Dinoroseobacter shibae DFL 12 = DSM 16493: one gene and its partner. The main gene of each other region encodes a partner of the protein of the gene in region 2 in a complex. Links are inferred from orthologs where the notes say so. Each region holds a gene or a part of one and is shown on either strand. Other genes may lie near its edges.

Region 1 (10,367 bases), 270 kb from region 2 along the record:
CTTGGCTGCGGAAAGATGGGGTCGGCCATGCTGCAGGGCTGGCTGGCACAGGGGATCGCGCCCGGGTCGGTCTGGGTTCTGGACCCCAAACCATCCGATTGGCTGACGGGGCTGGCCGCCCAGGGGTTGCACCTGAACGCGGGCGTGCCCGAGGCCCCCGCGATCGCGCTGCTGGCGGTCAAGCCGCAGATGATGGGCGACGCGCTGGGCCCGGTGACCGCGCTGGGCGGGGGCGCGACGCTGGTCCTGTCCATCGCGGCGGGCACCCCGATCCGGTTTTTCGAGGCGGCCTTCGGACCCGCGACCCCGATCATCCGTGCCATGCCCAACACCCCCGCGGCCATCGGCAAGGGGATCACGGCGCTGGTCGGCAACGGGGCGGCCACCGAGGCGCATATGGCCCTGGCCGAGGCGCTGCTCTCGGCCATCGGGCAGACCGTGCGGCTGGAGGGCGAGCACCAGATGGACGCGGTCACGGCGGTGTCCGGGTCCGGGCCGGCTTATGTCTTTCACCTGATCGAGACGCTTGCCGCCGCCGGGGAGGCGGAGGGCCTGCCCCCCGCGCTTGCCCTGCAACTGGCGCAGGCGACCGTGGCGGGCGCGGGCGCGCTGGCCGAGGCCGCCGACGAGGGACCTGCGCAGTTGCGGGTCAATGTCACCAGCCCGGGTGGGACCACGGCGGCGGCGCTGGAGGTGCTGATGGATGCCGAGACCGGGTTTCCTCCGCTTTTGCGCCGGGCGGTGGCGGCGGCGGCGCAGCGCGGGCGGGAGTTGGCGGACTAACCCATGGCCGAGATCACGTTCGACGATTTCCTCAAGGTGGACATCCGCGTGGGCCGCGTGGTGCAGGCGGAGCCGTTCCCGGAGGCGCGCAAGCCCGCGATCAAGCTCTGGGTGGATTTCGGTGGCGCGCTGGGCGTCAGGAAAAGCTCGGCCCAGATCACCCGGCATTACGCCCCAGAGGCGCTGATCGGCACGCAGGTGATGGCGGTGGTGAATTTCCCGCCGCGCCAGATCGGCAAGTTCATGTCCGAGATCCTCGTGCTCGGGGTGCCGGATACAGACGGGGAGGTGGTGCTGCTGCGCCCGGATCTCGACGTTCCGCTGGGAGGGCGGCTTTACTGATGAAACTTCTGATTTCCCGGCCCTTGCCGGAGGCGGTTCTGGCGCGCGCCCGGGCGCGGTTCGATTGCACGCTGCGCGAGACGACCCAGCCCATGCGCGCAGAGGAGCTGCGCGGGGCCCTGCGGGATTATGACCTCGTGCTGCCCACGCTCGGCGACGCGTTCTCGGCGGAGGTGTTCGCCGATGTGCCGGAGCCCCGCGCGCGGCTGCTGGCGAATTTCGGGGTGGGCTACAACCATATCGATGCGGTGGCGGCGCGCGCGGCGGGGGTGGCGGTGACCAACACCCCGGGTGCCGTGACCGATGCCACGGCGGACACGGCGCTGACCCTGATCCTGATGGCGGCGCGCCGCGCGGGCGAGGGGGAGCGGCTGGTCCGCGCGGGCACATGGACGGGCTGGCACCCGACGCAGATGCTGGGCCTGCATGTGACCGGCAAGACCCTGGGCGTGATCGGAATGGGCCGGATCGGCCAGGCGATCGCCGCGCGCTGCCACCACGGGTTCGGGATGGAGGTGGTGTTCTACAACCGCTCGCCCAAGACGCCCGATCTGCCAGCGCGGCAATTGGCCAGCGTGGCCGAGGTCATGGCAGCGGCGGATATCGTGGTGGTCGCCGTGCCCGGCGGGGCCGAGACCCATCACCTGATCGGGGCGGAGGCGTTTGCCGCGATGCAGCCCCATGCGGTTTTCGTCAACATCGCCCGGGGCGACGTGGTGGACGAGGCCGCGTTGATCGCGGCGCTGCAGGCAGGGCAGCTCGGCGCGGCGGGGCTCGATGTCTACGAGTTCGAGCCTGCGGTGCCCGAGGCCCTGATCGGGATGGAGAATGTCGTGCTGCTGCCCCATCTCGGCACCGCCGCGCTGGAGGTGCGCGAGGCGATGGGGCACATGGCGCTCGACAATCTTATCGCTTGTGCCGAGGGCGCGCCGCTGCCCAACCCGGTGTGATGCCAGGCTGCTGAAACTTCTTTCTTTTGCCAAGGCGCGGTGCGTAGAGTGGCGGCAAGAGAACCGTGGGAAAGCAGAAGGCATGGACGGGACGACAGCGGTCGCAATTTACGGCGAGATGCGGTTGCCGGTATTCTCGCTGGGCACGACGGTTCTTCTGCTGGCCCTGACCTTGCCGGCAGCGGCGGTCACCGGGTTTCTCTTCGGCCAACGGCAGCGTGCCCGGACCCTCGCCAAGGGCAAGATCATCGACAAGGTGCTGGGCGAGACAACGCTGGGCGCGATCCTCGGCCTGCTCGGGCTGCTGCTGGCGTTCAGCTTCGGCCATGCCCTGTCGCTCGCCCAGACCCGCAAGGTCGCGGTGATCGACGAGGCGGCGGCGCTCGGCACGGTCTTTCTGCGCGCCGATTACGCGGGCGAGGGCGCGCGCACCGACCTCAAGACCGCGATTTACGACTATACCCTGACACGGGTCGTGCCCGATGTGGCCCGGGTCGAAAGCGAGGCGGATGTCCGGGCGTTCCTGGAAACGAGTCTCGCGGCTCAGGCCAAACTCTGGCCCGCGACCTTGGCGGCAACCGACGGTGTGGAGCCGCCGGTCGCGACCTTCATCGCCTCGGCCATGAACGACGCGATCGATGCCCATCTCTACCGGATGCAGACCTTCGCGGTGCCGGTCTCGGACGTGACGCAGCTGATGCTGCTGGCAACGGCCTTGGCATCGCTGTTCCTGCTGGGCAACCGGGCGGGCATGCAGGGACGCGTGCTGTCCTGGCGCACCTTCATGTTCTCGGGCTTCCTGTTCGTGGTGATGGTCACAATCGTGGATGTGCAGCGCAGCTCGGCCGGGTTCGTCCAGACCGACCAGTCGCCCCTGTTGGTGACGATCTTCGATATGGAGCAGGCGCTGCGCCTCTAACCCCTCGGGCGGTCGCCCGTGGCTTCCCGCCAGTGGCGGCGGCAGAGCGACAGGTAGGTCTCGTTGCCGCCCACCTGCACCTGGGCACCGTCGGTCACCGTGCGCCCCTCGGCGTCGCGGCGCACCACCATCGTGGCCTTGCGCCCGCAATGGCAGATCGTGCGCACCTCGCGCATCTCGTCCGCCAGCGCCAGCAGCGCCGCCGAGCCGGGAAACAGCTTGCCGCGAAAATCGACCCGCAGCCCGTAGCACATCACCGGCAGGTTCAGATCGTCCACCGCTCGGGCGAGTTGCCAGACCTGGTCCTCGGTCAGGAACTGCGCCTCGTCCACGAAGACGCAGGCGCAGGGCCCGCCCTTGAGCCGCAGGGCCAGCGCGTCGAAGAGGTCGGTCTCGGGCCCGAAGGTGTCGGCAGGCGCGCTCAGCCCGATCCGGCTGCCGATCCGGCCCTCGCCCGCCCGGTGGTCGAGCCGCGCGGTCATCAGGTGGGTCTGCATCCCCCGCTCGATATAATTGTGCGAGGCTTGCAGCAGCGCGGTCGATTTGCCCGCGTTCATGGTGGAGTAGTGGAAGTAAAGCTTGGCCATGGCGCGCAATAGCCCGGTCCGCACCCTGCGGCAAGCGTCCGGGGCCGGGGTCGCGGCGGAATGACGGAGATCTAACGCAAGATGCTGAATCCATGCCGGATATCTTGTCAAAGGAGTTTTTCATGCCTTCGTTTTCCCTTCGCCTTTTGCCCGTTTGTGGCCCGGCCCTTGCCCTGGCCTTGACCGCGGCTGTCGCCCTGCCCGACGCGGCCTCTGCCAATGAATGCGCGCGCCAGCTCAATTTTCTCGGCAGCAATGCTTCGGACACGCGCAAGATCAACGCGTTGCTGACCTGCGCCGAGGAGACGCGGAGCGATCTTGCGGCGCTGGAGACCCGGGTGGCGGAATTGGAGCGCAAGCTGGGCCGCACCGAGCGGCAAGTGGAGGGCCTCGCGGACCTGGGCATGCGCGTCTCGGGTCTGGAGCGCAGCGTGACCCAGCAGGGCCGCAGCCTCGAGGGGTTGGACGACCGGATTTCGCGGGCGGTCACGGCCGCGACACGCGACCTGCAGGCGTCGGTCAACGCGGATATCCGCGCCCTGCGTACCGAGATCCGCGGGGCCGCGGCAGGGGACGGGGATGTCACGCGCCTGACGCGGCGGATCGATCAGCTCGCCGGACGGAAATGGGAAGAGTTCGGCGCCGCGCAACGGCCCGTCGGGCGCAGCCAGACCAACAGCCGGGAGTATCCCATCGTGGTCGCCGCCACGATCAATGTGGGGGACTCGAACCGCTGTCATGCCCGGCTCAAGGTGAACGGCGTGACCGTGGCCGAGACCAGGAACAACAACGACAGCTGGGACAAGGCCTGTTTCGTGACCACCACGGTGCCGCCCGGCGCGTCTTACGTGCTGGAATCCGCGCCCCATGGCGGCGGTCGGCCCCGGGTGTCGAAATGGGCCGAGCTGCGCTGAGCGCGGCGCGGGGTCAGATGATCGGGATGAGGGGCACGCCCCCGCATCCCGCCAGTGCAGCGAGTGTCAGCAGGGCAAGTCCCGCCCTGGCCGTGGCCGATCGCGCGCGCCCGGTCATCCCTGCAACGCGCGGACGCCGATCTCGCCCTCGCGGCGGGCGATCATGGCCTGGGCCGCGGCATGGCTGGCCGCCAGCGTGGTGAAGTAGGGGATGCGGTCATAGAGCGCGACGGACCGGATTTCGCGGCTGTCATTGACCGCCTGCGCGCCCTCGGTGGTGTTCATCACCAGCGCGATGCGCCCGTCCTTGAGCATGTCGACCACGTCCGGGCGGCCCTCGTAGACCTTGTTGACGACCTTGGAGGCGATGCCGTGATCCTTCAGGAAGGCCGCGGTCCCTCTGGTCGCGACGATGTCGAGGCCCAGTTCGGTCAGCATCGCCGCCGTTTCCACCAGCATCTCGGTCTTGTCGGCTTCCTTGATCGACAGGAACACCGTGCCTTCCGTCGGCAGTACGGTGCCCGCGCCCATCTGTGCCTTCAGGAAGGCGCGGGGGAAGGACCGGTCCCAGCCCATCACCTCCCCGGTGGAGCGCATTTCCGGGCCGAGGATCGTGTCGACGCCCGGGAAGCGCGCGAAGGGCAGAACCGCCTCCTTGACCGAGAACCAGGGCGTATCCGGGTGCGCCAGCGTCATCGGGTCGCCGATCGGCAGGTGCTGGTCCTCGGGTGCGTCATGGGGCAGGGGGTCGCGCAGCGGGAAATTCGACAGGGGCTCGCCCGCCATCAGCCGGGCGGCGATGGACGCGATTGCGCTGTCGGTGGCCTTGGCCACGAAGGGCACGGTGCGCGAGGCGCGCGGGTTCACCTCGATCAGGTAGATCTCGTCATCCTTGATCGCGAATTGCACGTTCATCAGGCCCTTGACCCGCAGGGCGCGCGCCAGTGCCTCGGTCTGCACGCGAATGCGCGCCAGCACGTCGTCGGAGAGCGAATAGGGCGGCAGGGAACAGGCGCTGTCGCCGGAATGGACGCCCGCCTCTTCGATATGCTGCATGATGCCCGCCACATGAACGTTCTCCCCATCGCAGAGCGCGTCCACGTCCAACTCCACCGCGCCGGCGAGATAGCTGTCGAGCAGTACCGGGCTGTCGCCCGAGACCACCACCGCCTCGGCGATATACCGCTCCAACTGACCCATGTCGCGCACGATCTCCATCGCGCGCCCGCCCAGAACATAGGACGGCCGGATGACCAGCGGGAAGCCGATGTCGCCCGCGGCGGCGAAGGCCTCGGCATCGGTGCTGGCGATGGCGTTGTGAGGCTGTTTGAGGCCCAGGTCGTTGACCAGCGCCTGGAACCGCTCGCGATCCTCGGCCAGATCGATGGCATCGGGCGTGGTCCCGAGGATCGGGATGCCTTCGGCCTCCAGCGCATTGGCGAGCTTCAGGGGGGTCTGGCCGCCGAACTGGACGATCACCCCGTGCAGCGTGCCGTTCTCCTGTTCGGCGCGCAGGATCTCCATCACATGCTCGAAGGTCAGCGGCTCGAAATAGAGCCGGTCCGAGGTGTCGTAATCGGTCGAAACGGTCTCGGGGTTGCAGTTGACCATGATGGTCTCGTAGCCCGCCTCGGTCAGCGCGAAACACGCATGGCAGCAGCAGTAGTCGAACTCGATCCCCTGGCCGATCCGGTTCGGCCCGCCACCGAGGATGACCACCTTGGTGGCGTCCGTGGGCCGCGATTCGCATTCGGCCTCGCCCATCACCGGGGTTTCGTAGGTCGAGTACATATAAGGCGTCTGGGCCTCGAACTCGGCCGCGCAGGTGTCGATCCGCTTGAACTGCGCGGTCACACCGAGCCGGGTGCGGGCGCGGCGGACCTGGCCCTCGTCCCGGCCCGTCAGCTTGGCCAGCCGCGCATCGGTGAAGCCCATCATCTTGAGCTTGCGCAGGCCCTCGGCCTCCAGCGGCAGGCCGTCGCGGCGCACCTGTGCCTCGGTCTCGACGATCTCGCGGATGCGCGCGAGGAACCACGGATCGTATGAGGTCGCGGCCTGAATCTCGTCATCGCTCAGCCCGTGGCGCATGGCCTGGGCAATCACGCGCAGCCGGTCGGGCGTCTGCCTGGCCAGTGCCTTGACCACGGCGGCGGTGTCGGGGGCGTCCGACCTGTGGTCCGCAGAAATCCCGGGGATGGCGATCTCGTCGAAGCCGGTCAGCCCGGTCTCCATCGAGGCGAGCGCCTTCTGCACGCTTTCGTGGAAGGTGCGGCCGATGGACATGGCCTCGCCCACGGATTTCATCGCCGTGGTCAGGTTCGGCTCGGCGCCGGGGAATTTTTCGAACGCGAAGCGCGGGATCTTGGTCACGACATAGTCGATGGTCGGCTCGAAGCTGGCGGGCGTGACCTTGGTGATGTCGTTGTCGAGCTCGTCCAGGGTATAGCCCACGGCAAGTTTCGCGGCGATCTTGGCGATGGGAAAGCCCGTGGCCTTGGAGGCCAGCGCCGAGGACCGCGACACCCGCGGGTTCATCTCGATCACCACCATGCGCCCGTCGGCGGGGTTGACCGCCCACTGCACGTTGGAGCCGCCGGTTTCCACCCCGATCTCGCGCAGCACGGCGATCGAGCCGTTGCGCATGATCTGGTATTCCTTGTCGGTCAGGGTCAGCGCCGGGGCCACGGTGATCGAATCGCCCGTATGCACGCCCATCGGATCGACGTTCTCGATGGCGCAGACGATGATCGCATTGTCCGCCTTGTCGCGGACCACCTCCATCTCGAACTCTTTCCAGCCCAGCAGGCTCTCGTCGATCAGGATCTGGTTGACCGGCGAGGCATCGAGCCCGGATTTGCAGAAATGCTCGTAATCGTCCCGGTTGTAGGCCACGCCGCCCCCGGTCCCGCCGAGGGTGAAGGCGGGCCGGATGATCGCCGGCAGGCCAATATCGTCCAGCGCAGCCATGCATTCGTCCATGGTCGTGGCGATGGTGGCACGGGGGTTCTCGATGCCGAGGCGATCCATCGCCTCGCGGAAAAGCTTGCGGTCCTCGGCCATCTCGATGGCTTCGCGCTTGGCGCCGATCATCTCGACCCCGTATTTCGCCAGCACGCCCATCTCTTCGAGCGCGAGCGAGGTGTTCAGCCCGGTCTGACCGCCCATGGTCGGCAAGAGCGCGTCCGGGCGCTCCTTCTCGATGATCTTGGCGACGATCTCGGGGGTGATCGGCTCGATATAAGTGGCGTCGGCCAGGCCCGGGTCGGTCATGATGGTGGCGGGGTTGGAGTTGACCAGGATCACCCGGTAGCCCTCTTCGCGCAGCGCCTTGCAGGCCTGGGCCCCGGAATAGTCGAACTCGCAGGCCTGCCCGATGATGATGGGCCCGGCTCCGATGATCATGATCGACTTGATATCGGTTCTCTTGGGCATCGGGCAGACTCCAGTGGCGCAAATTGTCGGCGTTATACATGCGGGCGGTGCGGGCGCAAGGCCGCTGGGGTCGGGGTGCTATCTTGATCTCGCCCAATTTCCGTCGCGCCGCCGCCCCATCGCTCTGGCATCCCGGGAGGACATGCGGCTGGCCGGTTTCGGCCCGGGAAGGACAGGACATCATGCGGTACGCGCAGCTCGAACCATTCATCCGGTCCGAAGACGGGGCCGTCACGGTCGATTGGGTGGTTCTGACCGCAGCGCTCGTCGGGCTGGCGATCGCCGTCGCCGCCGTGCTGGGCCCCTCGATGACCACCAATTCCGGCTCCTTGAATCGGCAGCTGAACACGCACCAGATTCACACCGATTTCAACGTGCCGGTTCCCGTGGACTGACTTGACTTGTGTCAATGTTGATTGACACACAAACTGTCAGACTTCTCTAAAATCGCGGAGGGGTTCTAATGCGCATCGTTTTCGTCCACCCAAATTATCATTCCGGCGGCGCCGAGATTGCCGGCAACTGGCCACCGGCCTGGGTGGCCTATCTCGCCGGGTCGCTGAAGGCGGCCGGTTTCGACGACATTCACTTCCTCGATGCCATGACCAACCACATGCCCGACGAGGATCTCCGGGCAAAGCTCGCAGAACTGCAGCCCGATATCGTCGGCACCACCGCGATCACCCCCGCGATCTACGAGGCTGAAAAGGTTCTGAAAATCGCGTCCGAGGCCTGCCCCGACGCGGTGCGCCTGCTGGGTGGGATCCACGGCACCTTCATGTACAAGCAGGTGCTGGCCGAGGCCCCCGAGGTCGAGGTGATCATCCGCGGCGAAGGCGAAGAGATCATGGTCGAACTGGCCCGCTGTGTCGCCGAGGGGCGCTGGCCCGAGGATCAGCGCAAGATCAAGGGGCTGGCCTTCCGCGAGGGCGATCAGATCGTCGCGACCCAGGCCGCAAGCACGGTCAAGGACCTGGATGGAATCAACCCGGACTGGTCGCTGCTGGAATGGGACAAGTACATCTATGTCCCCCTGGGCGTGAAGGTCGCGATCCCGAACATGGCGCGCGGTTGCCCGTTCACCTGTTCGTTCTGCTCGCAGTGGAAATTCTGGCGCGACTACCGTGTCCGGGACCCGATAAAGGTCGTGGACGAGATCGAGAACCTGGTCGACAATCACGGCGTCGGTTTCTTCATCCTCGCGGACGAGGAACCCACCATCAACCGGCGCAAGTTCATCCAGTTCTGCGAAGAGCTGATCGCGCGCGGCCTGCCCGAGAAGATCCAGTGGGGCATCAACACCCGCGTGACCGACATCATGCGCGACAAGGAGCTGTTGCCGCTCTATCGCAAGGCCGGTCTCGTCCATGTCAGCCTCGGCACCGAGGCCGCTGCGCAGCTCAAGCTCGACCAGTTCAACAAGGAAACCAAGGTCGAGGAAAACAAGGAGGCGATCCGACTGCTGCGCGAGGCCGACATCTTCACCGAGGCGCAGTTCATCGTGGGTCTCGACAACGAGACGGCGGAGACGCTGGAGGAAACCTTCCAGATGGCCTGGGACTGGCAGCCGGACCTCGCCAACTGGGCAATGTACACGCCCTGGCCCTTCACCCCGCTCTTCCAGGAACTGGGTGACAAGGTCGAGGTCTTCGACTTCTCGAAATACAACTTCGTCACGCCGATCATGGCCCCCGATGCCATGACCCGGGGCGAGCTGTTGGACGGGGTGATGAAGAACTACCGCCGGTTCTATTCCCGCAAGGCGCTGTTCCACTATCCGTGGCGCGGCACGGGCTACCGGCGAAAATACCTGCTGGGCTGTCTCAAGGCCTTCCTCAAGGCCGGGTTCGAACGCAAGTTCTACGATTTGGGCAAGGCGAATTACTGGGGCCCGCAATCCAAGGACAAGGTCAATTTCAACTTCGACCGGACCCGGAAGATCGCCAAGGCCCAGATGGACGACTGGGAGGCCGCCGCCGACCGCGCGTCTCAGGCCAAGGCCCGACGCAAGGCGCTCGACACCTCCTTCAAGCTGCCCGAGGGCCATGAGAAGCGTGAACCGATCAAGGCCTGTGGCGGGGGCTCGCAGCAGATGGAAGATGTCTGATGCCCCTTGATACCGCCGCGGGCCGCGTCTGGGCGGCCCCGGACACCACGGCCCGGATCGGCCCCAATGCGGTGCTGCAGCTGATCACCGTGCTGGATGAAGAGGGCGGCCCCGAGCTTGTCGCCCATGTCATGGCGCTCGCGGGGCTGTTCGATATCCCCTCCGACGATGCCATGATCGACGAGCGTCCGGTCGCGCGGCTGCACCAGGCCCTGCGCCGGGACCGCCCCGGCGACGCGCCCCGGCTCGCTTGGGCGGCCGGGGAGGCGACGGCGAATTACATCATCGCCAACCGGATCCCCAGGCCGGTGCAATGGCTCTTGCGGGCTCTGC
Region 2 (15,219 bases):
GCCATCGCGACGCTCTCGGCGGGCTATGCCGACGGGTTGATCCGGGCAATGAGCAACCGCGCCATGCTCTATGCGGGCGACGTGGCTTGCCCGCTGGCCGGGCGCGTGTCCATGGACCTGCTCACCGTGGATGTCAGCCATCTCGACGAGGTGCCGGAGGCGCTCGATCTGCTGTGTCCCGCGCAAGGCGTGGACCGTCTGGCCGAGGCCGCCGGCACGATCGGCTATGAAATCCTCACTTCGCTGGGGCCCCGCTACGCCCGGCACTATGCGGGCGGCGTCGCATGATCCGCCTGATCGCCGCCATCGGGGCGAGCGTGCTGGGCATCCTGGGGGCCGCGGGCCGGTTCGCCATCTTCGTCGGCGCCGCCTTCAGCCACATGGTGCGCCCGCCCTTCTACTGGCGGGAATTCGGCCAGGCCCTGCTGAATATCGGCTATTTCAGCCTGCCGGTGGTGGGCCTGACAGCGTTCTTCACCGGCGGCGCGCTCGCGCTGCAGATCTACGCGGGTGGCGCGCGCTTCTCGGCCGAGGCCGTGGTGCCGCAGATCGTCGCCATCGGCATGGTGCGGGAACTGGGCCCGGTGCTGGGCGGTCTGATGATCGCGGCGCGCGTGACCTCGTCGATCGCCGCCGAGATCGCCACCATGAAAGTGACCGAGCAGATCGATGCCCTGGTCACCCTGTCCACCCACCCGATGAAATACCTCACCGCCCCCAGGGTGCTGGCCGCGATCCTCGTGGTGCCACTGCTGGTGGCGGTGGGCGACACGATCGGGATCATGGGGGGCTACCTGGTCTCGACCTCCCGGCTGGGCTTCAACCCGGCGACCTACCTGCAGAACACGGTGGATTTCCTCGAACTGCACGACATCGTCTCGTCGCTAGCGAAGGGGGCCGTATTCGGCGCCATCGCCGCCCTGATGGGCTGCTATTCGGGCATGAATTCGGGGCGGGGTGCGCAGGGCGTGGGCGCGGCCACCAAATCCTCCGTCGTCGCGGCGGCCGTGCTGATCCTCGCGGCCAACTACATGCTGACCGAACTGTTTTTCTCCGGATGACCGACACCACCAGCCCCCCTCCGATGATCGAGTTGCGCGGCGTCTCCAAGGCGTTCGGGCCCAAGGAGGTTCTGCGCGGCGTGGATCTCGTGATCCCCAAGGGCGAGAGCATGGTGATCATCGGCGGCTCGGGCACGGGCAAATCGGTGATGCTCAAGAGCGTGCTGGGCCTGATCTCGCCCGATGCGGGGCAAATCCTGGTGGACGGCAAGGATGTCGAGAAGGTGGAGCGCGATGCCTTCCTCGCCCGCTTCGGGATGCTGTTCCAGGGCGGTGCGCTCTTCGACAGCCTGCCGGTCTGGCAGAATGTCTCGTTCCGCCTGCTGCGCGGGGCGCTGAAACGCCCGCGCGCCGAGGCCCGCGACATCGCCATCGAGAAGCTGCGCCGCGTGGGCCTGACCCCGGACGTGGCCGACCAATTCCCGGCCGAGCTGTCGGGCGGCATGCAGAAACGCGTGGGCCTCGCCCGCGCCATCGCCGCCGAGCCCGAGATCATCTTCTTCGACGAGCCCACGACCGGGCTCGACCCGATCATGTCGGGCGTGATCAACGACCTGATCCGCGAGATCGTGGTCGAGATGGGCGCCACCGCCATGACCATCACCCATGACATGACCAGCGTGCGCGCCATCGCCGACGACGTGGCCATGCTGCACGGGGGCAAGATCCGCTGGACCGGCCCGGTCTCGGACATGGATCACAGCGGCGATCCCTACCTCACCCAATTCATCAGCGGCTCCGCCGATGGCCCCATAGAAGCGGTGCGATAGGGCGTCGGCGGGTGCCCGTGCCACGGCAAGTCCGGCCAAAGCCGCAAAACGCACAAGGGTAGGGAAAGTCATTCATCCGGGGGGAAAATGGTGCGGTCGAGAAGACTCGAACTTCCACGGGTGTTACCCCACAGCGACCTCAACGCTGCGCGTCTACCAATTCCGCCACGACCGCACGCCTTGGAGAATGGCGGGGGTTTAGCGGGCCTTGGCCGCAATGCCAAGAGGGAATTGTGCCTCCCGCACGCGATTTTCCACCCGGCCGTCCGCGCGCATTTGCGGCATTCACAACCGCTCGCAAGGGGGCGTCCCTTGCAGCAGGCGGCGGTTTCGGGCATCCCCTCATGGACCGCACGGAGGGGCCGATGGACTGGATCATTTCCGATGGGCTGGTGCCCTACGAGGACGCGCTCGCCACCATGGAAGCGCGTGTCGCCGCCATTTCCGAGGGCCGCGCGCCCGAGATGATCTGGCTGTTGGAGCATCCGCCGCTCTACACCGCCGGCACCTCCGCCGACCCCGCCGACCTGACCGACCCGGACCGCTTCCCGGTCCACACCGCCCGGCGCGGCGGGCAGTACACTTACCACGGGCCGGGCCAGCGGGTGGTCTATGTCATGCTCGATCTGGGCAAACGCGGCCGCGACGTGCGCCAGTTCGTCTGCCGGATGGAGGCCTGGGTGATCGCCACCCTGGCCGAGTTCAACGTCACCGGCGAACGCCGCGAAGGCCGCGTGGGCGTCTGGGTGCAACGGCAGGACAAACCGCGCACTGCCGCCGGGCAGCTCCAGGAGGACAAGATCGCCGCTATCGGCGTGCGCCTGCGCAAATGGGTGAGCTTTCACGGTCTGTCGATCAATGTGGAGCCCGATCTCGACCATTTCTCCGGCATCGTGCCCTGCGGCATCACCGAACACGGGGTCACCAGCCTGGTCGATCTCGGCCTGCCGGTGACCATGGCGGATGTGGACGTGGCCCTGCGCAAATGCTTCGAAGAGACCTTCGGCCCCCTGCCGGTGGAGGCCTGAACCCGTGTCCCGTAAAATCCCTTGCAGGAGGTCTTCATGTCCCGCAGCGCAGAGCTGATCGCCCAGTACCGCGCGGTGCACGAGGGCAAGGTCTATGGCCAGACCTCGGAGCTGCTGACCGGCTACATCCTGCGGCAGGTCGCCTTCCTGCCGCCGCCCCGCACCATCCTCGACTATGGCTGCGGGCAGGCGCGGACCGTGGACTGGCTGGCGAAGATCTTCGACGCCACCGCCTATCGCTACGACCCCGCACTGCCACAGATCGCGACCCTGCCCGAGGTGGAGACCGACCTCGTGATCTGCACCGACGTGATGGAGCATATCCCCCTCGAAGAGGTCGACCGCGTCCTCGCCGAGATCCGCAGCGTCTCGCCCAACGCGTTCTTCAACATCTCCTGCGTCAAGGCCGCCGAGATCCTGCCCAATGGCGAGAACGCCCATTGCACGGTGCGCCCCGCCCGCTGGTGGACGGCCCGGCTGGGCGCGCAGTTCGACACGGTGCGCAAGGTGCGCTCGTTCAATCCGAACTCCGTCAGCCTGGTGACCTGGCCCCGCCCGGATACCGAGGCCGATTGAGCCGTCAACCATTGCGAGAATCGAATGCTTCGCTCGCGAAACAAATCTCTGCAAACCCTTGATCCCGCGCCGTTTCGCGAAAAAACTTGTCGGCGTCGTAACCGCCTTTCCCGCGTGATGCCTTAACGCCGCGCCGCGCCCTTCTTCATCTTTGCGAAAATACTCCGGGGAAGTTGCCCGGCCCGGGCGACGGGGGCAGCGCCCCCGAACGCCCCCGCCAGATGGCCGAGCCATGCGACCTTTGCGCCCATGTGGCGAAAAACACATGCAGAATCTGTTGTATGTCATGGTGTACGGCATTGCCGCACCCGCGCAGCCCCGATAGAACATATTTCGGAACCGCAGGGCGAGTCCGTCTGAACGACCCTTTGGACAGGCCCCCGCGGAGAACGACGAACAGGAGAGAGCAGCATGGCAGATGCAGCCATCCATGGCCACGGTCACGAAGATACCCGCGGGTTCTTCACCCGTTGGTTCATGTCGACCAATCACAAGGATATCGGGATCCTCTATATCCTCGTGGCGGGTCTGGCCGGGTTCATTTCGGTCGCCTTCACGGTTTACATGCGCATGGAGTTGATGAACCCCGGCGTTCAGTACATGTGTACCGAGGGCGCGCGCTTCATCGCGGCCGGCGCGAACGATGTCTGTACGCCGAACGGGCACCTGTGGAACGTGCTGATCACCGGCCACGGCATCCTGATGATGTTCTTCGTGGTGATCCCGGCCCTCTTCGGCGGTTTCGGCAACTATTTCATGCCCTTGCACATCGGTGCGCCGGACATGGCCTTCCCGCGGCTGAACAACCTGTCCTTCTGGCTCTACGTGGCCGGGACGTCGCTGGCGATTGCCTCGGTGCTGGCACCGGGCGGCAATGGCCAGACAGGTTCCGGCGTGGGCTGGGTGCTCTATCCGCCGCTGTCCACGACTGAGGCCGGGTTCTCGATGGATCTGGCGATCTTCGCGGTCCACGTGTCGGGCGCCTCGTCGATCCTCGGCGCGATCAACATCATCACGACCTTCCTGAACATGCGCGCCCCGGGCATGACACTGTTCAAAGTGCCGCTCTTTGCCTGGTCGATCTTCGTCACCGCCTGGCTGATTCTTCTGGCCCTGCCGGTTCTGGCGGGCGCGATCACCATGTTGTTGACCGACCGGAATTTCGGGACGACCTTCTTCGACCCGGCCGGCGGCGGCGACCCGGTGCTTTATCAGCATATCCTGTGGTTCTTCGGCCACCCGGAAGTCTACATCGTGATCCTGCCAGCCTTCGGCATCATCAGCCACGTGATCGCGACCTTCTCGCGCAAGCCCGTCTTCGGCTACATGCCCATGGTCTGGGCGATGATCGCGATCGGCGGCCTGGGCTTCGTGGTCTGGGCACACCACATGTACACGGTGGGCATGTCCCTGACCCAGCAGAGCTACTTCATGCTGGCGACCATGGTCATCGCGGTGCCAACGGGGGTGAAGATCTTCAGCTGGATCGCGACCATGTGGAAGGGGTCTCTGACGTTCGAGACACCGATGCTCTTTGCCATCGGGTTCCTGTTCCTGTTCACCGTGGGCGGCGTGACCGGTATCGTGCTGTCCCAGGCGGGCGTCGACCGGGCCTATCACGACACCTACTACGTGGTGGCTCACTTCCACTACGTGATGAGCCTCGGGGCGGTGTTCGGAATCTTCGCCGGGATCTACTTCTGGATCGGCAAGATGTCGGGCCGTCAGTACCCGGAATGGGCCGGCAAGGTGCACTTCTGGACCTTCTTCATCGGTACCAACATCACCTTCTTCCCGCAGCACTTCCTGGGCCGCCAGGGCATGCCGCGCCGCTACATCGATTACCCGGAGGCCTTCGGGCTCTGGAACTGGGTGTCGAGCTGGGGCGCGTTCCTGTCCTTCGCCTCGTTCCTCTTCTTCATCGGTGTGGTCTTCTACACCATCACCCGCGGCAAGCGCGTGGAAGAAGAGAACTACTGGAACGAGCATGCGGACACCCTGGAGTGGACCCTGCCCAACCCGCCGCCCGAGCACACGTTCGAGCAGCTCCCGACCCGGGACATGTGGGACAAGCAGCCGTCGCACTGAGGGAACCCCATGCCACTTGAGTGGATCACCACGTCGCAGCAGGCTCCGGAGAAATCCGGGGCCTGTTTGACGGAGCAGCGGCTGTATCTCTGGCCGCACAAGTCGCTGACGGCCAAGGGGTTCGTCGCGTTCATGACGATCACCGCGCTGGCGCTGTCCCTGCCCCTCGTCGCGGTGCTGGGGACGGGGGTGCTCTGGGGTCTCTTGCCCTTCATGCTGCTGTCGCTGGGCGGGGTGTGGTACGGCATTCGCCGCAACCAGCGGGACATGAGCCTGCACGAGGTGCTGGTGCTGGCCGAGGACCGGATCGCCCTGACCCGGCACAACCCGCACCGTGCCGCGCAACACTGGGAAGCCAACCCCTACTGGGTGGAGCTGCGCCTGCACCCCAAGGAGGGGCCGGTGGAAAACTACATCACCCTGCGCGGCTCCGACCGGGAGGTGGAACTGGGCGCGTTCCTGTCCCCGGAGGAACGTCTGGACCTGCATGCGGACCTGCAGGACCGGCTCAACCGGATGCGGCGCCCCTGAGCCCCCACACGCGACCAAGCCCGTTCGAACGGGCTTGGCCCAGCCCGCGCGACACGCCTCGCAGGCCCCCGGACCTCTGCCGCGGCCCCGCGTAGCGCGCGCGGCGCAACAGGCGGCAACCGCTCCGCAAAGCGCGTTCAAGCCCGTTCGAACGGGCTTTGGGGCGCTCTGCCCACAACAGCGCGGCCAAATCCGCCCCGACATGCGCCAGATCAGGGCGCCCTCTCTGCGGGTGCCCTACACTTACCGGTGCCGGGACCACAGTGCGTGGCGCAACGAGTGCCTTCGGTGGTAGCGAGTGAGTGCCCCGGCAGTTACCGGCCCGCATTACGGACCGGCCTGCGCCAGCCGGACACCACCCCGGTTGGCGCCCTTGTATGCGCGACATGCAGACCGCGCGGCCGCTCTCAGCCCTTGCAGTCGCGGCACTCTGCCGTTGTCGGGTCCACGTCGAGCCGCGGCAGGCCAATGAAGCCGCCGCAATCGACGCAATAGCCGAACTCCCCCGTCTCCATACGGTGCAGGGCCGCCACGATCCGCGCCCGGCGTCCGCGGCGGCGCACCTCCAGCGCGGCCGCCATCGCCTGGCCCTGCAGCGCATCCATCCGCGACAGCCGCCCGACGCTCTGCTGGTCCAGCTCCACTGTCTGCCGCGCCGCGCCGCTGTCTTCGGAGGCCTGCACCAATTGCGCCATCTCCGCATCCAGCACCGCGCGGTAGCGGCGGGCGAGGGTCTGGGCGTCGGCTGGCGTGTCGGTCATGGCGGGGTCTTGGGGCGCGAGGGTCGTGGTCGGGGTCGTCGGGGCAGGCGTGCTGTCTTGTCCGGGCCGCCTCAGGCGCTGAGCCGGTCCTTGACCATCGGCCCCACCCGGCCGAAATCCATCCGGCCGGTGTAGCGGGTCTTCAGCGCGCCGATCACCCGGCCCATGTCGCGGATCGAGTCCGCCTCCAGTGCCGTGATCGTGTCGTCGATCGCCGCGTCGATCTCGTCCTCGCTGAGCGGGGTGGGCAGGTATTCCTCGATCACCTCGATCTCCGCCAGTTCCTGCGCGGCCAACTCCAGCCGCCCGGCCTCTTCATAGGTGCGCGCGGTCTCCTGGCGCTGCTTCACCATCTTTCCCAGGATCGCCATGATGTCCGTCTCGGACACGCCCTCGGGCTTGCCCTGGCCGCGCAGGGCAATGTCCTTGTCCTTGATCGCGGCACTGATGAGCCGCAGGGTGGACAACCGGGCGGCGTCCTTCTCCTTCATCGCGGCCTTCAGGCCCGAGGAGATCTTCTCGCGCAAATCCATGTCGTGTCTGTCCCCCAGAAGTGGCAAGCCTGCCCTATGTAAGAAGGCCGCCGCGGTCTGGCAAGCGGGTGCAGGCGCAGGGGCCGGATGTGATCGCGCGCGCTTGACCCGACCGCGCCCCCCCCTTAGGGTCCGCCAGATTTTGCCTGCTGCTGAGGAGTCGCCCATGCCCGCCGCCCCCGACACCCCGACCGCCTGCCTCGTGCTCGCCGATGGCACGGTCTTCTACGGGCGCGGGTTCGGCGCGGTCGGCACGACCTCGGCGGAGCTGTGCTTCAACACCGCCATGACCGGCTACCAGGAAATCATGACCGACCCCTCCTATGCGGGTCAGGTCGTGACCTTCACCTTTCCCCATATCGGCAACACGGGCGTGACCGCCGAGGATGACGAGGCCGCCGACCCCGTCGCCGCAGGCATGGTGGTCAAATGGGACCCGAGCGAACCCTCGAACTGGCGCGCGCAAGGCAAGCTGACCGAGTGGCTGACCCGCACGGGCCGGATCGGGATCGGCGGCGTGGACACGCGGCGCCTGACCCGGCAGATCCGCCAGCAGGGCGCGCCCCATGTGGCCCTGGCCCACGACCCGGAAGGGAATTTCGACCTTGAAGCCCTCGTGGCCCAGGCCCGCGCCTTTGCCGGGCTGGAGGGGGTCGATCTCGCCCGGGAGGTCACCTGCGCGCAATCCTACCGCTGGGACGAGCAACGCTGGGCCTGGCCCGAGGGCTACACCCGCCGAACCACACCGGGCCACAAGGTCGTGGCCCTGGATTACGGCGCGAAACGCAACATCCTGCGCTGCCTGGCCTCGGCGGGCTGCGACGTGACGGTGATGCCCGCCACCAGCACCGCCGAAGACGTGCTGGCCCAGAACCCCGACGGCGTGTTCCTGTCCAACGGTCCCGGCGATCCGGCGGCCACCGGGAAATACGCGGTCCCGATGATCAAGGGCGTGCTGGAGGCCTCGGACGTGCCGGTCTTCGGCATCTGTCTCGGCCACCAGATGCTGGCCCTGGCGCTCGGCGCACAGACCGTGAAGATGAACCACGGCCATCACGGCGCCAACCACCCAGTAAAGGATCTGGAAACCGGCAAGGTCGAGATCACCTCGATGAACCACGGCTTCACCGTGGACAGCCAGACCCTGCCCCACGGCGTGGTCGAAACCCACAGGTCGCTCTTCGACGGGTCGAACTGCGGCATCCGCATGACCGACCGCCCGGTTTTCTCGGTGCAGTACCACCCCGAGGCCAGCCCCGGCCCGCAAGACAGCTACTATCTGTTCGAGCGGTTCGCTGCGGCCATGGCTGCGCGCCGTGCAGTTACGGCGGGCTAACGCGGCGCAACCCGCCTTAACTTGATGTTAACCTTGCCGTTTCACGGTGGCACGGCCTGTGTTCCCCGCTGTGAGCGCCATGTCCGTGATTTCCCTCCAACCCACCCGCGATACGGGTGACGGTCTTCTTGCGCCGGTGCCGCGCAAGCCAGCGCCGCGCCCGGAGCGGGAGTTGCTGGCCGATCTGCTGGTGCGGCGGGGGGACATCTCGCCGGCCGAGCGGTTGCAGGCCGTGCACATGGCACGGCTGCAGGGACGGCGCCCGCTGGAAGTTCTGGAGGCCGAAGGCTGGCTGGCGCCCGAACTGCTGCTGGAAGCGCGCTGCGAGATGTACCGCGCGGGCCGCATCGACCCGGAGCAGGCGCCCGCCGATCCCGATCTGATCGGCGCCTACGGGATCGACTGGTGTCTCACCCACGGTATCCTGCCCTGGCGGCGGTTGTCCGGGGCGACCGTGTACCTGGTGGCCGAGCCGGAGGAATTCGCCGATATCGCCGCGACCCTGCCACCCGAAGCCGGGCAGCCGGTGCTGGCCGTGGCCGGTGCCGATGCCATTGCCGAGGCGATCCGCGCCGCCCATGCCCCCCACCTGATCGCCCGCGCCGAGACCGCCCTGCCCGGACGCTGGAGCTGCCGCGGCTTCCGGCCACTCTCGGCGATGATGGGGCTTGTGTGCCTGTACCTGGCCACCGCCGCCCTGGTTCTGATCCCGGGGCTTGTGACCAGCGCGCTTATGTGGATCACGCTCGCGGTGCTGGCGATCACCATGGGCTTCAAACTGATGCTCGCGGTCGCCTGCCTGAGCGCGCGCCCCCCGCCGCAACCGCCCCCGGAGCGGAACAAGACCAGACCGCCCCTGCCTGCCATGAGCATCCTCGTGCCTCTGTTGCGGGAAAGCGAGGTGGCGGAAAAACTGCTGAACAATCTCGACCGGCTCCGCTACCCCCGTGCGTTGCTGGATGTTCTGTTCGTGGTCGAGGCCGAGGATGACGTGACCAAGAACGCCCTGTCGCAGCTGCGCCTGCCGCAGGGGTTCCGCATGCTGGAGGTGCCCCGCGGGACGGTGCAGACCAAGCCGCGGGCCTTGAATTTCGCGCTGCCCTTCTGCCGCGGCGAGATCGTGGGCATCTACGACGCAGAGGACCGGCCCGACCCGGACCAGCTGCTGAAGGTGGCCGAAGGCTTCCGCCACGCCGCGCCGGAGGTGGCCTGCCTGCAGGGGCGGCTCGACTTCTTCAACACCCGGTTCAACCTGATCGCGCGGTGCTTTACCGCCGAATACGCCGGCTGGTTCGGACTGTTCCTGCAGGGGCTCGACCGGCTGGGCCTGCCGATCCCACTGGGGGGTACGACCCTGTTCCTGCGCCGCAAGGTTCTGGAGGAGGTCGGGCCCTGGGACGCCCATAACGTGACCGAGGACGCGGATCTCGGCATGCGGCTCTACCGCCACGGCTACCGGGTCAGCCTGATCGACACAGTCACCCAGGAAGAGGCCAACGTGCGCATCTGGCCCTGGATCAAGCAGCGCTCGCGCTGGATCAAGGGCTACATGGCGACCTATGCGGTGCATATGCGCAGCCCCCGCGCATTGTGGCGGGCGCTGGGGCCGGGCGGGTTCGCAGCCCTGCAATGCCTGTTTCTCGGCTCGATCCTGAGTGCGCTGACCATGCCGCTGCTGCTGTGGCTTTGGCTCGGGCATCTGGGCGCCCCGATCGTGCCCAACGCCGTGCTGGCCACTCTGCCACCGGCCCATGTGCTCGGCCCGGTGATGCTGGGGATCGAGGCGGTGAACCTGGCGCTCTGGGCCGCCGGCGTGCGGGCGGCCCGGCACCGCCACCTGTGGCCGATGCTGCCGCTGCTGCATGTCTATTTCCTGATGTCGAGCATCGCCGCGCTCAAGGCGCTGGTCGAGCTGCTCTACAAGCCGTTCTACTGGGACAAGACCGACCACGGGATCGCGATGGACGTACCCGAGCCGCCCGCCTGAGCCGCCACCGGCTCAGAGCTTCTCCGCGTCGCTCTTCAGCCGGGTCTCGAACGCCAGGGAAATATGCGCCTTGAGCGCCGCGTAGGCCGCATCCTCATCGCGGTTGGTGATCGCCGCCAGGATCGCGCGATGCTCTTCCAACGCCTCTTCTCCGCGCCCTTCGGCCGCCAGCGACGTGGTCGCCATCAACGCCATGGACCGATAGACCAGATCGAGCTGCTGCACGAGAAACCGGTTGTGGGACGCCAGGTGGATCTGCTTGTGAAACCGCCGGTTCGCCCGCGCCATGGCCGCCGCATCCCCGAGCAGCGCGGCATCGCTCTCGACCATGTCCGACAGAACCTTGATCTCTTCGACCGCCGCATGCCGGGCCGCCAGACGCGCCGCCAGCCCCTCCAACTCGCAGCGAACCACGTAGAGCTCCGCCATCTGGTTGTGATCGAGCGAGGCCACGATCAGCGACCGGCCGTCCCGCGCCAGCAGGGACTGGGTCTCCAGCCGTTGCAGGGCCTCGCGAATGGGCGTGCGCGACACGCCGAAGCGCTCGGCCAGGTCGCTTTCCACCAGCCGGTCGCCGGGGCGGTAAATGCCCACGTCGATGGCCTCCAGGATCATGTCATAGGCGTCTTTCTGGGCCGGTTTGGGCTCTGTCATTCTTGTCTCCTCCGCGCGAAACCCTATCCGCCCGGGCGTCCGAATTTCAAGCAAGCATTGGCAAGCGCGCGGCAAAAGCGTAGGTGCAGGGCATGGTTGCTGATCGCTTTTCCCATGTCGACACCTGGGTGTTCGACCTCGACAACACGCTCTATCCGCCGCAGATGCGCCTCTTCGACCAGATCGAGCGGCGCATGACGGCCTATGTGATGGACGCGCTGGGTGTCTCCCGCGCCGAGGCGGACCGCCTGCGCCGGGAGTACTGGGCGCGGTTCGGCACGACGCTGGCGGGGCTGATGGAGGTGCACGGGGTCGATCCCGGCCCCTACCTGACGGATGTGCATGACATCGACTTCACCGTGCTCGCCCCGGATCCCGCCCTGGCGGCGCGGCTCAGGGCCCTGCCCGGGCGCAAGATCGTCTACACCAACGGCTGCGCGCCCTATGCGGAAAACGTGCTGCACCATCGCGGGCTGAGCGGGATTTTCGACGCGGTCTACGGGGTGGAACACGCAGGCTTCCGCCCCAAGCCGGAGCGCGCGGCCTTCGAGACCGTGTTCGCCCAGGACGGCGTGACACCCCGGCGCGCCGCCATGTTCGAGGACGATGTCCGCAACCTGCATGCCCCACATGCGATGGGCATGCAGACGGTCCATGTCGCGCCGGAGCCGGACCCGGCCCCGCATATTCACCATCACACCGATGACCTGAGCGGTTTTCTGACCCGCGTCCTGCCCTGATCCACGGGCAGGGCGGCAAAAAACCCGCATGGTTTTCTCAGCTTTTGCTGCACTGCGGCAACGCGCCTCCTGTCCGGCGCATGGCTATGCTGCCATATACGGCGCAGACCCAGAACTCGGAGAAACCTCATGACCACGCTGACCACCAACACGCCGATATCCGCTCCCGCCCCCAAGTCCCAAAAAGTGGTTCGGGAAAGCCGGTTCGACGCCTCGGTGAACAAGGATGAGGTGCAATTCATCCTGCTGGCGCTGGCCATCATCGGTCTCTGGGGCGGCGCGACGCTGGTCTTCGGCTATGCCGGGCTGATCGTCGGCGCGCTGACCATGGTCGCGGCGATCTACGCCGCGCTGGTGCTGATCAGCCGCGGCTGACGCGCCGCGCGGACGAAATGCCGCTTGGCCCCTGCCCGTCGCAGCCTTAGGTTGCCGAACAATGGAGGGCGGAGCATGCAGACCGAACAGACCGATATTCTGATTTCCGGCGGCGGCGTGGCAGGATTGTCCGCCGCCGCCGCCTTTGGATCCGCCGGGTTCCAGGTGATCGTGGTCGACCCCGCCCCGCCGGTGACCGAGGGCGCGGCGGACGGCGCCGACATGCGGACCACCGCGTTCCTGCAGCCCTCCCGCGAGGTGCTGGAAAAGGCAGGGCTCTGGGCGCGGCTGGCACCTTTCGCAGCCCCGCTGCAGGTGATGCAGATCATCGATGCCGGCGGGACCGAGCCCGTGGCCCGGGTGCAGAAGGCCTTCAACGCAAGGGACATCTCCGACGATCCCTTCGGCTGGAACCTGCAGAACTGGCTTTTGCGGCGCGAGATGGTCGCACGGCTCGAGGAGCTGCCGAACGTCACCTTTCGCCCCGGGGTCGGCACCGCGGACGTGCTGGCGCGCGAACGCGAGGCCCGGGTGCGGCTGACCGACGGGACCATGGTCTCGGCGCGGCTGCTGATCGCGGCGGACGGGCGAAACTCCCCGGTGCGCAACGCGCTGGGGATCGGCGTCCGGACCACGCGGTACGGCCAGAAAGCGCTGGCCTTCGCGGTCACCCACCCGATCCCGCACGACAATGTCTCCACCGAGATCCACCGCTCCGGCGGCCCCTTCACCCTGGTGCCCCTGCCGGATCTGGAGGGCCAGCCGCGCTCCGCCATCGTCTGGATGGAGCGGGGACCGGAGGCGCTGCGCCTCGCATCCTGCGACGTGGCAGAATTCGAAGCCGAGATGACCGCCCGGTCCACCGGGTTGCTGGGCCCGCTCAAGCTGGTCTCCAGACGGTCGGTCTGGCCGATCATCAGCCAGATGGCGGAGCGGCTCACCGGCCCGCGCACGGCCCTGATCGCCGAGGCCGCCCATGTGGTGCCGCCCATCGGGGCGCAGGGGCTGAACATGTCGCTGGCGGATGTGCGGGTGCTGCTGGAGCTGGCCGAGGCCGCGCCGGACACCCTCGGCAGCCCGGAGATGCTGCAGGCCTACGCGCGCAAACGGGCACCGGATGTGCGTACGCGGATCACCGGGATCGACCTGCTGAACCGCGCCTCCATGGCCGGGGCACAGCCGCTTCGGGACGCCCGGGCGCAGGGGCTGAAGGCGCTCTACGGCCTGGCCCCGGTGCGCAAATCGCTGATGCAGCTGGGGCTCGGGGTCCGCTAGGCGCCCCGCCCCAAGGCCGCGCAACAGCCGAGCCGGGCCAAGGGGGCGCGCGCCCCCTTGCTGGCGCGCCGCGGCAGACCTTCCTCATACCCGGGCCGAACCGCGCCGCGGCGCCGGTGTAGCGGCATGGTCTGCGTAGCCGGGGACGCCAGACGGTTCCGCTGCGCCCGTCATGCGCCCCTCGCGCGCGTTCCAGGCGGGGCCAAGGGGGCGCGCGCCCCCTTGCCAGCGCTCAGCTCAGAACCTTGTCCAGGGCGGTCTCAAACCGGGTCACCGCCGCGGGCACGTCATAGAGTTTGTCCAACCCGAAGAGCCCGATCCGAAACGTTCGGAACTCCGCGGGCTCGTCGCATTGCAAGGGCACGCCCGCCGCGATCTGCATCCCTTGGGCCGCGAATTTCGACCCGTTCTGCAGGGCCGGATCGTCGGTATATACCACCACCACCCCCGGCGCGCCGTAGCCGTCCGCTGCGACCGACTGGAACCCCCGCGCCGCCAGCAGGCTGCGGACCCGGGTGCCCAATTCCCACTGCGCCTCCGCCAGCTTGCCGAAGCCGTAGGCCTGGGTCTCCAGCATGGTGTCGCGGAACGCCCGCAGGGCATCCGTGGGCATGGTCGCGTGATAGGCGTGTCCGCCGCCGAGATAGGCATCCATGATCGACAGCCATTTCTTCAGATCGATGGCGAAGCTGGTGGACTCCGTCTCCCGCACCCGGGCCACGGCCCGCTCCGACAGCATCACGAGACCCGCACAGGGCGACGCGGACCAGCCCTTCTGCGGCGCGGAGATCAGCACATCGACCCCGGTGGCCTTCATGTCCACCCAGGCGCAGCCCGAGGCGATGCAATCCAGCACCATCAGCGCGCCCACCGCATGGGCGGCCTCGGCCAGCTGCGTGACATACGCATCCGGCAGGATCACCCCGGCGGAGGTTTCCACATGGGGCGCGAAGACCACGTCCGGCTGGGTCTCGTGGATCCTGGCCACCACCTCCTCGATCGGCGCGGGCGCGAAGGGCGCGGTGGCGCCGTTGCCCACCTGTCGCGCCTTGATCACCGTGGTCTCGGCGACGAAGCCCCCAGCCTCGAAAATCTGGCTCCAGCGGTAGGAGAACCAGCCGTTGCGCACCACCAGCGCATGGGCGTCGGTGCCGAACTGGCGCGCGACGGCCTCCATCCCGAAGGTGCCACCGCCGGGGATCACGGCCACATGGTCGGCATTGTAGACCTCGCACAGCATGCCGTGGATATCGCGCATCACGCACTGGAACGCCCCGGACATGTGATTGAGCGAGCGGTCGGTGAACACCACCGAGTATTCCAGCAGGCCGTCCGGATCGACGGTATCGAGCAAAGCGGTCATGTCAGTCTCCTTTGGCCACCGGGGTAGCCACCGCCCCCCGCACCTGTCACGGACAAACTAACGCAAAGCCGCAGGGCGAGCGCGGGCTTTTCCGTCGCAGGGGAAAGGCCGGGCGCGGATCGGAAACAGGCGGCTCCGGCG

Evidence for each region.
Region 1: the proteins of carA (region 2) and carB are in contact, whole or in part, in a solved structure (PDB 1KEE), measured with the Escherichia coli proteins. The link is inferred for Dinoroseobacter shibae DFL 12 = DSM 16493 from one-to-one orthologs.

The regions. Positions count from the first base shown.
Region 1 is NC_009952.1:2,792,075-2,802,441, reverse strand. Bases 4,410-8,315 are described here. They hold carB (carbamoyl-phosphate synthase large subunit), read right to left. Parts: upstream 7,928-8,315; coding sequence 4,610-7,927; downstream 4,410-4,609. Other genes in these bases: DSHI_RS13390 (Flp family type IVb pilin), read left to right, coding at 8,110-8,315; DSHI_RS13400 (hypothetical protein), read left to right, coding at 4,410-4,495. Outside these bases: proC (pyrroline-5-carboxylate reductase), read left to right, coding at 1-783; DSHI_RS13420 (tRNA-binding protein), read left to right, coding at 787-1,125; DSHI_RS13415 (2-hydroxyacid dehydrogenase), read left to right, coding at 1,125-2,075; DSHI_RS13410 (hypothetical protein), read left to right, coding at 2,158-2,994; DSHI_RS13405 (thymidine kinase), read right to left, coding at 2,991-3,581; more of DSHI_RS13400, read left to right, coding at 3,704-4,409; more of DSHI_RS13390, read left to right, coding at 8,316-8,322; bchE (magnesium-protoporphyrin IX monomethyl ester anaerobic oxidative cyclase), read left to right, coding at 8,391-10,034; bchJ (bacteriochlorophyll 4-vinyl reductase), read left to right, coding at 10,034-10,367. UniProt on the Escherichia coli protein: Large subunit of the glutamine-dependent carbamoyl phosphate synthetase (CPSase).
Region 2 is NC_009952.1:2,513,287-2,528,505, forward strand. What follows is about bases 6,605-9,599. They hold carA (glutamine-hydrolyzing carbamoyl-phosphate synthase small subunit), read left to right. Parts: upstream 6,605-7,514; coding sequence 7,515-8,684; downstream 8,685-9,599. Other genes in these bases: DSHI_RS12145 (TraR/DksA family transcriptional regulator), read right to left, coding at 6,605-6,815; DSHI_RS12150 (GatB/YqeY domain-containing protein), read right to left, coding at 6,887-7,348; DSHI_RS12160 (glycosyltransferase family 2 protein), read left to right, coding at 8,764-9,599. In the rest of the region: alr (alanine racemase), read left to right, coding at 1-288; DSHI_RS12110 (MlaE family ABC transporter permease), read left to right, coding at 285-1,061; DSHI_RS12115 (ABC transporter ATP-binding protein), read left to right, coding at 1,085-1,831; lipoyl(octanoyl) transferase LipB, read left to right, coding at 2,197-2,859; DSHI_RS12130 (methyltransferase domain-containing protein), read left to right, coding at 2,896-3,435; ctaD (cytochrome c oxidase subunit I), read left to right, coding at 3,847-5,523; DSHI_RS12140 (DUF2244 domain-containing protein), read left to right, coding at 5,533-6,054; more of DSHI_RS12145, read right to left, coding at 6,462-6,604; more of DSHI_RS12160, read left to right, coding at 9,600-10,671; DSHI_RS12165 (GntR family transcriptional regulator), read right to left, coding at 10,684-11,325; DSHI_RS12170 (pyrimidine 5'-nucleotidase), read left to right, coding at 11,418-12,065; DSHI_RS12175 (hypothetical protein), read left to right, coding at 12,195-12,440; DSHI_RS12180 (UbiH/UbiF family hydroxylase), read left to right, coding at 12,516-13,715; DSHI_RS12185 (aminotransferase class V-fold PLP-dependent enzyme), read right to left, coding at 13,948-15,078. UniProt on the Escherichia coli protein: Small subunit of the glutamine-dependent carbamoyl phosphate synthetase (CPSase).